Psychrobacter arcticus 273-4: one gene and its partner. Each later gene encodes a partner of the first gene's protein in a complex. Links are inferred from orthologs where the notes say so. Each region holds a gene or a part of one and is shown on either strand. Other genes may lie near its edges.

Region 1 (8,105 bases):
AGATCCATTAAGTTTATACCCACGTGCGGAAGTAGAGGATTTAACCCTTGCCTATCACAATCTTTCTGAAGCGGATCTTGATACGGTATTCCCTACTAATGATCTAAATATTGGTAAAAATGAAGCATCGTTACGTGAAATCATTGAGATCATGGAGCGCGTCTATTGCCGTTATATCGGCGTAGAGTATATGCACGTGACCACTAGCACAGAAAAGCGCTGGATGGAAAAATACTTAGAAACCAATCTAGGTCACATCTCTTTTGATACAGAAAAACGCTTGTCTATTCTTGAGCGTTTGACCGCAGCGGAAGGTTTAGAGAAGTACCTTGCGCGTAAATATACCGGCGTTAAGCGTTTTGGTTTGGAAGGTGGCGAGAGCTTTATTCCAGCTATCAATGAAATCATCCAACGTGCTGGCGGTTATGGCACCAAAGAGATGGTTATTGGTATGGCGCACCGTGGGCGTCTAAACTTATTGGTTAATATCTTGGGTAAAAACCCTGCCGATTTGTTTGATGAGTTTGATGGCAAAGTACAGCCAGAAAAAGGCTCAGGCGACGTTAAATATCACAATGGTTTTTCATCGAACGTGATGACGCCAGGTGGCGAGGCGCATTTAGCGTTAGCGTTTAACCCATCACATCTTGAAATCGTTGCTCCTGTATTGCAAGGCTCAGTACGTGCGCGTCAAGTACGTCGCAATGATCAGTCACTTCATGAAAACAAGGCGGGCAATTCAGTATTGCCAATCGTTGTTCATGGTGATGCCGCATTCGCAGGTCAGGGCGTAGTGCAAGAGACTTTCCAGATGTCACAAACCCGTGCTTATACCACGGGTGGCACACTACATATTGTTATCAATAACCAAGTTGGTTTTACCACCAGTCGCCAAGAAGACTTGCGCTCGACAGAATACTGTACTGATGTGGCAAAAATGGTTCATGCGCCAATTTTACACGTCAACGGTGACGATCCTGAGTCTGTGGTATTTGCCGCGCAATTGGCATTAGATTATCGTTATGAGTTTGATAAAGACATCATCATAGATCTCTTCTGCTATCGCCGTAACGGTCACAATGAGGCCGATGAACCTTCAGCTACCCAGCCATTAATGTATGCAGTGATCAAAAAACTACCAACGACTCGTACTATTTACGCGCAAAATCTGATCGCAGAAGGTTTGCTGAGTAAAGAAGATGAAACGCGTTTAGAAGATGAATACCGTGAATCGTTAGACCGCGGTGAATACGTTGCCAACTCACTGGTAAACGAGCCTAATGAGCAGCTATTTGTCGATTGGAAACCTTATTTGGGTCATGATTTGGTCGATGATTGGGATACCAGTGTCGATATCGAAGTATTAAAAGGTTATGGTCGTCGCATGGCGCAAATGCCTGAAGGCTATAAGCTACAGCGTCAAGTACAAAAAGTTGTTGAGCAGCGCTTGGCCATGCAAACCGGTGAAGAGCCTTTGAACTGGGGTGCGGCTGAGACATTGGCATACGCGTCACTGGTCAATAATGATAAAGTGCTGGTACGTATTACTGGCGAAGATGTAGGCCGTGGTACGTTCTCACATCGTCATAGCGAGCTATACAATATTGAAGATGGCAGCATGTATGTGCCACTTGCTCACATGAGTGAAGACCAAGCACGCTTTTCGACTTATAACTCTTTATTATCAGAAGAAGCGGTACTGGCTTTTGAATACGGTTACGCGACGACAGTACCAAATGCATTGGTTGTTTGGGAAGCGCAGTTCGGTGATTTTGTCAACGGCGCGCAAGTGGTGATCGACCAATTTATCGCTAGTGGCGAGACCAAATGGCAGCGTGTTTGTGGTTTGACCATGCTATTGCCTCACGGCTTTGAAGGTCAAGGTCCTGAGCATTCATCAGCCCGTCTTGAACGCTTCTTGCAGTTATGTGCCGAAGATAATATGCAAGTCATCACACCAACGACTCCTGCACAGATTTATCACGCGCTACGTCGTCAGGCGGTTCGCCCAATTCGTAAACCACTAATTGTTATGTCGCCAAAGAGTTTGCTACGTCATAAGCTTGCGACTTCTCAATTAGAAGAATTGGCAAATGGTAAGTTTGAAACCGTGTTGCCAGAGATGGATCAGCAAAATCCGGACAATGTGACTCGTATGGTGCTATGTGGCGGCAAGGTTTATTATGAATTACTAGAACAGCGCCGTGCGCTAGGTTTAGACCATGTGGCAATCGTTCGTATCGAGCAGCTCTATCCTTTACCAGAAAAACGCTTAATTGCTGAAATCGAAAAATACAGCAACTTAAAAGAAATCGTTTGGACGCAAGAAGAGCCATTGAATCAAGGGGCTTGGTATTACTTAGCACCACATATGTTCCGCATTGTCGTACCGCATCCAACCAGAGCAAAAGTTATGGAGCCGGTGGCACGTCCTGCCAGTGCAGCACCTGCGACAGGGTCAGCAAAATTACACGTTAAGCAACAACAAGATTTAATCGCTGGTGGTCTTGGTATCAGTGTAGATGAGCTGTCTATTTAATTGCTCATCTAAATAACTAAATAACAGATTGTATGTAATCAATGAATCAGGCGATGACAGTCAGTACCCAGTGAGACAATTTAAATATCACGTTTTTACATGGTGCTGACTGCCTATCACGACTTAATTATAAATAGTAATATCCAAATCTAAGGAGTATATCGATGGCTGAAATTAAAGCCCCCGTTTTTCCAGAATCGGTTGCCGATGGTACAATCGTTGAATGGCATGTCACTGAAGGTCAGCAAGTAAACCGTGATGACCTATTAGCTGAAATCGAAACTGACAAAGTTGTATTGGAAGTGGTCGCGCCTGATAACGGTGTTGTGACCAGAATCGTTAAGCAAGTAGACGATACCGTGTTGTCTGATGAGCTGATTGCTGAATTTGAAGCTGGTGCTAGCGCCAGTGCTGAAGCGGCTCCTGCTGTTGATCCAGATCAACCAGCTGCGCCAGTACAACCTAAGCAAGCAACAGATGGCGGCGAGCCAGCACAAGCGTCTGCTGAAGCTGATCATAAAGATCAAAGCCCAGCGGTACGTAAAGCGGCTAAAGTCTCTGGTGTAGATCCTAAAAACGTTGAAGGCAGTGGTCGCGGCGGTCGTGTGACCAAAACTGATATGTCAAACCCAACGTTAAAAGCGGACAGCTCAATCACTTCTGATAGTGGTCGTCCTGTTGCTGAGGCAGTTGGCGAGCGTACAGAGAAACGCGTGCCAATGACACGTCTACGTAAGACAATCGCGAATCGTCTGCTAGCCGCTTCTCAAGAAACGGCAATGCTAACGACGTTCAACGAAGTCAACATGAAACCGTTGATGGACATGCGTACTAAGTATAAAGATCAGTTTGAAAAGCGTCATGGCACACGTTTAGGCTTTATGTCGTTATTCGTAAAAGCGGCGACTGAAGCACTAAAACGCTACCCAGCTGTCAACGCGTCATTAGACGGTGATGATATTGTTTATCATGGTTACTATGACATCGGTGTTGCCGTATCTTCTAACCGTGGTCTTGTAGTACCAGTATTGCGTGATACTGATCGTATGAGCATGGCAGATGTTGAAGCCAAGATTCGTGAGTTTGGTGGTAAAGCACAAGAAGGAAAGCTTGGTCTAGAAGACATGGTTGGCGGTACGTTTACCATCTCAAACGGTGGTGTATTTGGTTCATTGATGTCAACACCTATCTTGAACCCACCACAAACCGCTATCTTGGGTATGCATGCGATCAATGACCGTCCTATGGCGGTTAATGGCGAAGTTAAAATCTTGCCAATGATGTATCTTGCATTGTCTTATGACCATCGTATGATTGATGGTAAAGAAGCGGTACAATTCTTAGTAACATTGAAAGAATTGGTTGAAGACCCTACTATGCTACTCTTAGATCTTTAAGTTTTTAGGCTTGTATCAGTGATGACTGATACAAGCTTTTTAGTTTTGTATAGATTATCTTTCAATGCCTTTTAGCTTTTTCAGTTTTATCTTATGAGCAATAAGCTAAGAATACTCAGCAGCCATCTTTATTGTCTTTTTAAACGCATCTATTATCTAACACTTAGATATCGTATTGGTTATCGAATAGATAAGTCGATGGTTTACTAACGAGATAAAATTGGTTTATATGATACTTAAAATTAAAATAGGAACGTATTATGAAAGACAGTTATGATTTAGTCGTCATCGGCGGCGGACCTGGTGGTTATGAAGCGGCAATCCGTGCAGGACAACTTGGTATGAGCGTGGCTTGTATCGAAAAACGCGTTTATAAAGGCGAGCCTGCGCTTGGCGGTACTTGCTTAAACGTCGGTTGTATCCCATCAAAAGCGTTACTTGACAGCTCGCATCGCTATGAAGCGACCAAGCACGACCTTGCTGAGCATGGCATTAGCACTGGCGACGTTGCTATCGATATCGAACAAATGATTGCCCGTAAAGAAGGCATCGTGAAGCAGTTGACTGGCGGCATTGCAGCCTTATTAAAAGGCAATGGCGTTGACTGGCTACAAGGCTGGGGTACGTTGGTTGACGGTAAAGGTAATGACAAAAAAGTTAAATTTACCGCACTTGCTGATGATAGCGAAACCACTATTACTGCAAAAAACGTTATCTTGGCGGCAGGTTCAGTGCCAATTGATATTCCAGTTGCCAAAACAGACGGCGATCGTATCGTTGATTCTACTGGCGCACTTGACTTCACTGCCGTACCTAAACGTTTAGGCGTGATTGGTGCCGGTGTTATTGGTCTTGAGCTTGGTTCAGTATGGCGTCGCCTTGGCGCAGAAGTCGTGGTGTATGAAGCACTACCTAGCTTCTTAGCCGCTGCTGATAAAGACATTGCCAAAGAAGCAGGCAAAATGCTGAAAAAGCAAGGTCTTGATATCCGTGTCGATACTAAAGTAACCAATGCTGAAGTTAAAGGCGATCAAGTGATCGTTACCAGTGAAGCCAAAGGCGAATCTAGTGAAGAGAGCTTTGATAAGCTTATCGTTTGTGTCGGTCGTCGCGCTTACTCTGAAAAATTATTAGGTGAAGACAGTGGTATTCAATTGACCGAACGCGGTTTGATTGATGTTAACGATCAGTGCAAAACCAATCTTGATGGCGTTTATGCCATCGGTGACTTGGTACGTGGTCCTATGCTTGCGCATAAAGCCATGGAAGAGGGCATGATGGCCGTTGAGCGTATTCATGGCGATAAAGCACAAGTGAATTACGACACTATCATTAACGTCATCTATACGCATCCAGAAATCGCATGGGTTGGTTTAACAGAGCAAGAAGCAGAAGCCGCAGGTTATGAAGTCAAAACCGGTTCATTTAATCTAGCCGCTAACGGTCGTGCCTTGGCTCAAAGTGAAGCTCAAGGTTCTATCAAAGTGGTTGCTGATGCCAAAACAGACCGTTTGTTAGGTATGCATGCGATTTCTGCTGGTGCAGGCGACATCGTCCATCAAGGTATGATTGCGATGGAATTTGTATCAAGCATCGAAGATTTACAGTTGATGACGTTTGCGCATCCAACCATCTCTGAAGCAGTACATGAAGCAGCATTGTCAGCAGATGGTCGTGCGATTCACGCCATCCAACGTAAAAAACGTAAATGATTTTAACGGCTAAAGATATTTTAAGTGTATTAAATGCTTATTAAATGATGACATGATCATCGCACTGTTTGAATGACTATTTTGAATGACTATTTTGAATGATGCCTTGGTCTTAAGTACAGTAGAATATTCTACAATGTATAGGTTTTTATTTTTTACTAATAGTAAAAATAAAGGATTCAATCAATGAATTTACATGAGTATCAAGCAAAAGAGCTATTGAAAAGCTATGGCTTGCCAATTCAAGAAGGCCTCATTGCCTACAGTGGCGACGAAGCAGCGGCAGCTTTTGATAAAACCCCAACCGATATCGCAGTCATCAAAGCACAGGTTCATGCTGGTGGTCGCGGTAAAGCGGGCGGCGTTAAATTGGTTAAGACTCGCGAAGAAGCCAAGCAAGTGACTGATGAGCTTATCGGTACTAACCTTGTAACTTATCAAACGGATGCCGCTGGTCAGCCAGTGAACTTCGTTTTGGTTGCAGAAGATATGTACCCAGTACAAACTGAGCTATATCTTGGCGCTGTTGTTGATCGCTCTTCACGTCGTGTGACGTTTATGGCATCAACTGAAGGTGGTGTTGAGATTGAGAAAGTTGCAGAAGAAACCCCTGAAAAAATCTTTAAAGTAAGTATTGATCCACTGGTTGGTTTATTGCCATTTCAAGCGCGTGAAGTGGCGTTTAAATTGGGTTTAGAAGGCAAGCAAATCAGTCAGTTCGTTAAATTGATGACTGGCGCTTATCAAGCATTCGTTGAAAACGACATTGATTTACTTGAGATCAACCCATTAGCCGTGCGCGAAAATGGCGAGATTGTTTGTGTTGATGGCAAAATTAGTATCGACTCAAACGCTTTGTATCGTCTGCCTAAAATTGCTGCGCTACAAGACAAATCACAAGAGAATGAGCGTGAGCTTAAAGCGGCTGAGTTTGATCTAAACTATGTTGCGCTAGAAGGCAATATCGGTTGTATGGTAAACGGTGCCGGTCTTGCCATGGCAACGATGGACATCATCAAATTGTACGGCGGCAAGCCTGCTAACTTCTTGGACGTTGGCGGCGGTGCAACCAAAGATCGCGTTGTTGAAGCATTTAAGATCATTCTTGAAGACAGCAGCGTTGAAGGTGTTTTGATCAACATTTTCGGTGGTATCGTACGTTGTGACATGATTGCAGAAGCCATAATCGCTGCTATCAAAGAAGTTGATGTTAAAGTACCAGTCGTTGTCCGTTTAGAGGGTAACAATGCTGAGCTAGGCGCGAAAATCCTAGAAGAATCTGGTCTGAAATTGATCTCAGCTCAAGGTTTATCAGACGCCGCTCAAAAAATTGTTGACGCTGTTAAAGCTTAATTGCTCAAGAGTCTAAGGCGTTTGCTGTCATTCTGCCGCCGTTAACATTTAACGAGGGCTGGATAGGCAGGCGCCTATAAGACAACCGTATACAAGGATAAAATAATGAGTGTATTAATTGATAAAGACACCAAGGTATTGGTTCAAGGTTTTACGGGTAAAAATGGTACGTTTCACTCAGAACAAGCCATCGAATATGGTACTAAGGTTGTTGGCGGCGTAACCCCAGGTAAAGGCGGTCAAACGCACCTAGGTTTACCAGTATTCAACACCATGAACGAAGCAATGGCAGCTACCCAAGCAGATGCTTCTGTTATCTATGTACCAGCTCCTTTTGTACTAGATTCTATCATCGAAGCAATTGACGCTGGTGTAAAGCTAATTGTTGTTATCACTGAAGGCGTACCAACGCTTGATATGCTAAAAGCCAAACGCTATCTTGAAGAAGCGGGCGATGTACGTCTAATTGGTCCTAACTGCCCAGGCGTTATCACCCCAGGTCAGTGCAAAATCGGCATCATGCCAGGTCATATCCATTTGCCAGGTAAAGTGGGTATCATCTCACGCTCTGGTACTTTGACCTATGAAGCCGTTGCTCAAACCACTACACTTGGTTTTGGTCAATCAACGTGTATCGGTATCGGTGGCGATCCGATTCCTGGTATGAACCAGATTGATGCATTGAAATTGTTCCAAGAAGATCCACAAACTGAAGCGATTATCCTAATCGGTGAAATCGGTGGTACTGCTGAAGAAGAAGCAGCCGCTTATATCAAAGATCACGTAACTAAGCCAGTTGTTGGTTATATCGCTGGTGTTACTGCTCCTGAAGGCAAGCGTATGGGTCATGCCGGCGCTATCATCTCTGGTGGTCAAGGTACTGCTGAAGATAAATTTAAAGCGTTCGAAGCGGCAGGCATTGCTTACACGCGTGACCCATCAAAATTGGGTGAGAAACTAAAAGAAGTGACAGGCTGGTAATATCAGCAGATAACTGGCTGCTAATACTCAAATGACGTTGAAAAATAATGAAGGCACCCCTACAATGGGGTGTCTTTTTTGTTTTAAAAATAGCTGTGAGTGTGGGTATGAAGCATAAAATTT
Region 2 (8,000 bases), 1.5 Mb from region 1 along the record:
TGCCAAGCCAGAGCTACTTTATCAAGCGGTATTAGATAAAACAGCAGATGCTATCTAACCTGTTTTTATACGATCTTTACAACTACCTAACCCATTCATAAAAAAACTATGCATCAAAAGGATTATTATGTCGACCACTACCCCATCGCCACTACTGTCAGACAGCTTAAGAGGGTTGGGTCTAGATGCAGGTACTTTATTTTTTGGTCTCAATTATGAATTTACCAAGATTGAGCAAAAAGGCTTGTTTAAAAACTTAAAGAAGCGTTTTAACAAAAATGCCAACTCTATAGATCTTGATTTGGCTTGCGTGTTATATGATGACAATTGCACCATTAGTGATATGGTTTGGTTTAAAAAGCTGCGTGACAAAGCCGAATCGATATGCCATCAAGGCGACAGTCTGAACGGTAAAGACCGCGGTGACCAAGCCATGTACCTTGCACCCCTTGATCAAGAGCAAATCCGGCTATATCTGGATGAAATCCCTGCTCATATCACCCACATTGCTTTGATTGCCAACTCCTATCACGGACAGCCCTTTACCAGAGTTAAAAAGGGTGAGATTCATCTAAGCGATGATGAAGGCAACCGCTCTTTTGAGGTCAACTTAAAACAGCTGCCGCGTGATTGCCTGACGCTATGGGTGGCACATTTGCGCCGAGAAGTAGATGACTGGCATCTAACGCTACAGAATCTACCGCTCCCTGCGACAGATTTGGCGCTAGCGGCTCAGCAAGTGGCGCACGAATTGGCTCGTGCCTTACCGATTCCACAAGCAATCTATAGTCGGTGAAAAATAATATCGATACAACACCTACTACTGGTGCAAATTTTTCTTGCTTGCTGTGCCTACGCAGACAGAGGCTGCAAAAAATTTACACCAGCAATACGGTAGCGATTTTAAAGTATTTCAACTATATTCTAAAATAGTGCTTTACGCTTAATAAAAAATGCTCAATCGCTATACAAAGCAATTGACCATCTTTTATTTTATATACAGTTCCTTATTTTATAACCTAGGATATAAAAGAGAATCGCTGATAACTGATATTTTTTTACTATAAGCGCTCGCCGCAATGCGGACAAAAATTCTTTTGCTGCACGTCTCTTTCACGGCGCTCAAGCTCTTGCTCACGCAGTACTTGCAGCACAATGTCCTGTGCTTGCTCTTTATCTAAGCCAAGCTCGCGGCGGATTTTCTCAATCATCATCTGATTTTGTACCAAATCAAAATCACTATCAATAAGTTGTCCCCGAAAGTCTTGTTCAAGCTCTTCACGGCGCTGACTGAGCTCATTTGCCAAGCCCGTTGCCAAAATACCGGCAGGCAATGCTGCTATACCTACACCCAGTATAGTAATGATAGCCCCTAATATTTTGCCCGCATTAGTAATCGGCGTCACATCACCATAACCCACTGTCGTTAAAGTGACTACCGCCCACCACATGGCTTTTGGTATCGACTCAAACTCCTCTGGCTGTGCATGATTTTCTACCAAATAAATCCCACTAGAGGCCGTCACAATCATGATTATCAAGATAAAAATAACAGCTTGAAACGAGCCTTTTTCTTTACTAATCACCACTAACAAAATACGTAATGAAGCAAAATAACGGGTGAGCTTAAGAATACGGAACAGGCGCAAAATGCGTAAAAAACGCAAGTCTATACTGACAAAGAAGTTCAAAAATGCAGGGGCAATGGCAATCAAATCGATTAATGCTGACGGACTTTTTAGCCAATCCCAGCGCTGTCGCCACGTAGTATTGCTTGGCTTGGCTTCAGCGACACTCCATAGACGAAGCAGATATTCAATGGAAAATATCACAATAGAGAAGTTCTCAAACCACGTAAAGTACTCTTGATAAGGGTAGTACCAAGTGTCAACAGACTCGGCGATAACCGCAGTGACGTTTGCCATAATCAAAAAAATAAGAAAATAATCAACACAGCGACTAAAGAGCGTGTCATGCTCATCGTTTTGCAAAATGTTATAGACAAAAAGACGCAAGCGCCGTATAGATTGGAATAGCATGCCGTCCCTATGCGGTGTAACACCGAGCTTGGATGAACAAAAAAGCCGTTATGAGAGTTTTATTATACTAACTTTATGTAATAAATGTGCGTGACCAAGACCAATATGATGGCAACTGCAAAAACAGCCATGCGTAATAATCGCTCTTAAGCACGCAGCTCATGACTGAGTTTTTGCGCAGGTACTAAAAACAACCCATAATCTGGGCAACAGGAATCTATCTCATCCAACACTTTTAATGAGCGAGCATTTGCACAGCGCAGCGGAGAATTACTACAGTAGCCCAACATCATTAACAACCAACTCCTTTAAACAGTAACAGCGCATTAATAATATCAAAAACGCTAAATAAACATATGATATGTTCTAAATTTTAACGTATCCAAACCCTTCTAGTTGTAACTTTACGCATAAATATCTTAACCTTCAGATTAAAACCTTACTTTTAGTAAGGATTTTGTACTATAATAGATAGCAGATGTTACAGGTTAATCCCTAGCCTAACATTATGTATCGCCAACTTATGCCATCCCTCATGAGTTAGCGACCATCATTTATAACGTTGAGGAATTAAACGATGAAACTACAATCCCTAGTTTTAGCTGCTGCTACTGCCCTTACTATGACCACTGCTTTTGCTGTGCCTGCAGGTACTTGGACAGTTGCCGCTGGTGCACACTATGTTGACCCAAAAAGTGATAACGGTACTTTAAACAATGGTTTATCTGTTGATGTTGATGGCGATGTACGCCCAACTATCAGTGGTGAATACTTTATCGCTAATAACGTTGGTGTTGAACTACTAGCTGCAATTCCTTTTCATCATGATTTCACACTAAATGATGCTACTGGTAAAGAAATACTTACAGGGAAAACTCAACATTTACCACCAACGCTTTCTCTACAATATCACTTCGATGATTATAACTTGCCTATGAATGTGAAACCGTTTATAGGTGTTGGTGTGAACTATACGACTTTCTTCAAGGAAAAACTTAATCAGCCTGGCGCTGATCTAAAGCTTGACGATAATGTTGGTATAGCTGGTCATATCGGTCTAGACATACCTTTTGCCCCAACTGAGGCTTTCCGTATCGATGCGCGTTATATGGACATCAAAACTGATGCTACTCTAAATGGTACTGATATTGGTGAAATCGACATTAGCCCTTGGGTTTATGGCGTTGCGTTTGTCAAACAGTTCTAATTTAGCCGTATCATAAGCTAAAGATTATGAATAAAAAAGCCAGCTTAATTGCTGGCTTTTTAGTGTCTGTCATTTATCTATAGTTGAAATACTTTAAAGTCGCTACCGTATTGCTGGTGTAAATTTTTTGCAGCCTCTGTCTGCGTAGGCACAGCAAGCAAGAAAAATTTGCACCAGTAGTACGTGTTGTATCGATATTACTTTTCACCGACTATATATTCTGATGAAATAGCAAATATAAAAAAGACCATCCGCAGACAGTCTTTTTATTATTCATATTATTTTAAGTAGTCGTAAAACCTATAGCAAAATGCGGCGCGGGTCAGCAAGCAATGTTGCGACATAGCGGGTAAATACTGCCGCATCAGCACCGTTAATCACACGGTGATCGTATGATAATGACAATGGCAACATGAGGCGCGGCTCAAAGGCTTGCTTAGCAGCATTCCATTTCGGTTGCATAGTCGCTTCTGATGCACCCAAAATACCTACTTGCGGCCAGTTTACCAATGGCGTAAACGCCGTACCACCCAAGATGCCTTGACTTGATATGGTAAAGCTAGCACCTTGTAAGTCTTTGGTGCTCAGCTTTTTATCACGGGCTTTGATTGCCAACTCGCCGATTTCAATCGCAATTTGCTTAATGCCTTTTTCGTGAGCATTTTTAATCACTGGCACGATTAACCCATCATCTGTTGCTACCGCAATACCCATATTCACGCTTTTACGTAGGATAACCTGCGTATTGTCATCGCTTAAATGACTGTTAAAGCGTGGATGCTGGGTCAATGCATAAGCAGTTGCCTTGACGATAAAAGCCAAAATTGTCAGTCCAATACCTTCAGCTTTCATACCACCTTTAAGTTCGCTACGCAGCTGCTCTGTCTCAGTAATATCAGACAAATCAAACTGCGTCACTTGTGGCAAGTAAGTATTGTAATTAAGCTGCGGTATAGACACCTTTTGCAAGCGTGTTAAATCTTGGGTTTCCGTTTCACCCCAAATTTCAACGTTACTCATATCAGGCAAGCTTGGTAAGCTGGCTCTAGATGCACCGGTTGCAGTAGCTGGAGAAGCTTGCTGTGTCGTTAGGCTTTGTTTGACATGCGCAAATAAATCTTCTTTTAAGATACGCGCATTCAGTGCTGAACCTGCCACCTCACTAATATCCACACCCAACTGACGCGCAAGCTTACGGACAGCTGGACCAGCATAGACATCAACCATTTTTTCATTGACTTGTGCTTCGGTCAGCTTATTACTTGCGCTGGTCGTCGCATTAGCGGCTTGTTTAGGTGCAGTCGTTACTTGCTTATCTGCTTTCTGACTGGCATCAGCCTTTTCATCAGTAGCCGCTGGTTTTGGATCTTGCGACTGCGCATCTTCTGCTTTGGCTTCACTTGTAATATTGGTATTATCTGAGCTTTGACCAATGATGACAATAAAGTCTTGACCATTGGCAACCATATCGCCAGTTTGTACCAGTATTTTTTCAACTTTGCCTGCTTGCGGCGCTGGTACTTCAACCGAAGCTTTATCCGACTCAATCAGCAAGATAGACTGATCGGCAGTGACCATATCACCGACACTAACCATAATCTCAGAAACTTGCGCTTCATCGACGCCTAAATCTGGTAGCGCATGAGTGGTTGCTGTTGCGGCTTGTTGAGCAGGCTGAGCGGTATTTGACTCAGCTGTTACTTTATCACTCTGCTCTTCTTTTTGCGTTTCTTCTTGCTCAGTATCACGAGACTTATCTTGAGTATCAGCGACAGCTGCTTCTGTGCTTTGGCTATCATCTTGATTCTCAGTCTCGCTTTCAAGCTCAATCAGCACCATACCTTCGCTGACTTGATCGCCAACCGCAACGCTAATTTTAGTTACTTTGCCAGCAGCAGAGCTTGGTACTTCAACTGACGCTTTATCTGACTCAAGCAAAATAATATTATCGTCTTTTGCGATGACATCACCAACTGCAACCATAATTTCACTGACTTCGGCGCTATCAACACCCAAATCGGGGGCTTTAATTTCCATCCTTGTTCTCCTTGTCTTATGGTTATTATTCTGTGACGTCATCATTATTAAGTAAGGTCGCATCGGCTTTGTCTTCGGCGCGCCCTTCACTGCTTATCTCTTCATCCTCTTCACTAATAAACTCAGGTACCGGACTTGGATTAACATTATCAGGTGCTGGTGCATCTGGGAATTGATCATAATAAGACTGCTGCTGCCATGCAGGTGGCTGATCGGCTTCAATACCAAAGCTTGAAATCGCATCTTTGACTAAGCGCATCTCAACTTCGCCTTCATCTGCCAAGCGTTTTAGCGTAGCGACAACGATGTGTGCGGCATCAACATGGAAGAAGCTACGGAGATTCTCACGGGTATCTGAGCGACCATAGCCATCTGTACCAAGCGTGGTATAAGGACGGTTGTCAGGTAACCAAGCACGGATTTGCTCTGAGTAGTTACGCATATAATCTGTTGCGGCAACGACGATACCTTCGTGCGGCGCCAACTGCTCAGTAACCCAAGGTACTATCTCTTCTTCCATCGGATGCAAGCGGTTATAATCATCACAAGCCATACCATCACGAGTCAATTCGTTAAAGCTGGTCACACTCCAAACATTTGAAGTAATATTGAAATCGTCTTTTAGAATTTGTGATGCTTTTTGTACTTCACGTAAGATGACACCAGAACCTAATAACTGAACTTGCGCTGAGCTATTATCTTCTAGTAAATACATACCGCGCTTAATGCCTTCCTCTACGCCTTCTGGCATTTCAGGCTGTTCATAGTTTTCATTCATCAAGGTCAAGTAATAATAAACGCGCTCGCCTTCACCATACATACGGCGCAGACCATCATGCATCACCACTGCCAACTCATAACCAAAGCAAGGATCATAGGTTACGCAGTTTGGTACCACGTTAAATAGAATTTGTGAATGACCGTCTTGATGTTGCAAGCCTTCACCGTTCAACGTCGTACGACCTGCGGTAGCGCCCAGTAAGAAACCCTGAGCCTGACAATCACCTGCCGCCCATGCTAGATCACCAATACGTTGGAAACCAAACATCGAGTAATAGATATACATCGGAATCATCGGTAACGCATTGACAGAATAACTGGTTGCCAATGCAATCCAAGCACTCATCGCGCCCGCTTCGTTGATGCCTTCTTCTAACATATGACCATCGATGGCTTCTTTATAACCCATCAAGGCTTCACTATCTTCTGGCGTATATTTTTGACCAACTGCCGAATAGATACCCAATTGACGGAACATCCCTTCTAGACCAAAAGTACGGGCTTCATCAGGAACGATAGGTACAACGCGATCTTGGATGTCTTTATTCTTTAGCATCGCTGATAATAGACGCACAAACACCATGGTGGTTGATTGCTCTTTACCGTTACTGCCTTTTAAGACACGATCAAAGATAGACAAATCAGGAATATTCAATGGAATATGTCCACTGCGACGATTTGGAAGATGACCACCCAAGGCTTCACGGCGACCTTTGAGATATTTCATCTCCGCTGAACCTTCTTCAGGGCGATAAAACGGTAACGTCTCTAATTGCTCATCGGTAAACGGCAAATCAAAACGATCGCGGAAATACATCAAGGCTTCTTGATCAAGTTTTTTGACCTGATGCGATTTATTCACCGCTTGGGTTTGGGTAGATAGACCATAGCCTTTAACAGTTTTGACCAAAACAACGGTTGGCTGACCTTTGGTTTTCATGGCTTCACTAAACGCCGCGTAAACTTTCATAGGATCATGACCACCACGGTTTAGGCGTGAGATATCTTCATCCGTCAAGGCGTCTGCCATCTCTTTTAACTCAGGATACTTGTTAAAGAAATGCTCGCGAGTAAATTCAGCCGTACGCGCTTCATATAGCTGATACTCGCCATCGACCACTTCTTCCATACGGTATTTAAGAGCACCTGAGACGTCTTTATCAAGCAAAGTATCCCACTGACCGCCCCAGACAACTTTAATCACACGCCAGCCTGCGCCGCGGAATACTGATTCAAGTTCCTGAATGATTTTACCATTACCGCGAACAGGACCATCAAGGCGCTGCAAGTTACAGTTGACCACCCAAATAAGATTATCCAATTTTTCACGACCAGCAAGCGAGATTGCACCTAAGCTTTCTGGCTCATCGGTTTCGCCATCGCCTAAGAAGGTCCAAATTTTACGACCTTCTTTTTCAAGCAGACCACGGTTTTCCATGTAACGATGGACGTGGGCATGGTAGATCGACATGATAGGACCTAAGCCCATTGAAACCGTTGGGAACTGCCAATAATCAGGCATTAGGTACGGGTGCGGATAGCTTGACAGACCTTTACCACCAACTTCACGGCGGAAATTGTCTAGCTGCTCTTCAGTTAAGCGCCCTTCTAGATAAGAACGTGCATAGATACCAGGCGCTGAGTGACCTTGGTAATAAATCATATCACCACCGAAATGATCACTGGCAGCACGAAAAAAGTGATTAAAACCTGTCTCATAAAGGGTAGCACTTGAAGCAAATGTCGCTAAGTGACCGCCTAAATCATCGTCGTTTTTATTGGCACGCATTACCATTGCCAAAGCATTGTAGCGAATCAGAGCACGAATTTTGCGCTCGATCGTCAAGTCACCTGGGTACATTGGTTCATCTTCAACGGCGATGGTATTGATATAAGCCGTATCTAAACGGTTAAATGGCAGGCCTTCTTGCACCCCC

The links.
Region 2: the proteins of lpdA (region 1) and PSYC_RS06880 are in contact, whole or in part, in a crystal structure (PDB 1EBD), measured with the Geobacillus stearothermophilus proteins. The link is inferred for Psychrobacter arcticus 273-4 from one-to-one orthologs. Residues at the interface, in WP_049624544.1 of Geobacillus stearothermophilus: Pro340, Ser341, Asp344, Tyr345, Arg403, Asp406, Val408, Glu431, Ala432, Gly433, Asp438; in WP_033016211.1 of Geobacillus stearothermophilus: Ile130, Ala131, Met132, Pro133, Arg136, Arg140, Glu141, Asn155, Arg157.

Annotation. Positions count from the first base shown.
Region 1 is NC_007204.1:119,394-127,498, forward strand. What follows is about bases 3,473-6,422. They hold lpdA (dihydrolipoyl dehydrogenase), read left to right. Parts: upstream 3,473-4,196; coding sequence 4,197-5,648; downstream 5,649-6,422. Other genes in these bases: odhB (2-oxoglutarate dehydrogenase complex dihydrolipoyllysine-residue succinyltransferase), read left to right, coding at 3,473-3,936; sucC (ADP-forming succinate--CoA ligase subunit beta), read left to right, coding at 5,835-6,422. In the rest of the region: PSYC_RS00525 (2-oxoglutarate dehydrogenase E1 component), read left to right, coding at 1-2,539; more of odhB, read left to right, coding at 2,704-3,472; more of sucC, read left to right, coding at 6,423-7,001; sucD (succinate--CoA ligase subunit alpha), read left to right, coding at 7,107-7,982; UDP-glucose 4-epimerase GalE, read left to right, coding at 8,090-8,105. UniProt on the Escherichia coli protein: Lipoamide dehydrogenase is a component of the glycine cleavage system as well as of the alpha-ketoacid dehydrogenase complexes.
Region 2 is NC_007204.1:1,596,627-1,604,626, forward strand. The notes cover bases 2,916-5,760. They hold PSYC_RS06880 (2-oxo acid dehydrogenase subunit E2), read right to left. Parts: upstream 5,284-5,760; coding sequence 3,547-5,283; downstream 2,916-3,546. Other genes in these bases: PSYC_RS06875 (OmpW/AlkL family protein), read left to right, coding at 2,916-3,246; aceE (pyruvate dehydrogenase (acetyl-transferring), homodimeric type), read right to left, coding at 5,309-5,760. Outside these bases: PSYC_RS06860 (helix-turn-helix transcriptional regulator), read left to right, coding at 1-58; PSYC_RS06865 (TerD family protein), read left to right, coding at 128-796; PSYC_RS06870 (ion transporter), read right to left, coding at 1,062-2,039; PSYC_RS11680 (hypothetical protein), read right to left, coding at 2,186-2,338; more of PSYC_RS06875, read left to right, coding at 2,617-2,915; more of aceE, read right to left, coding at 5,761-8,000.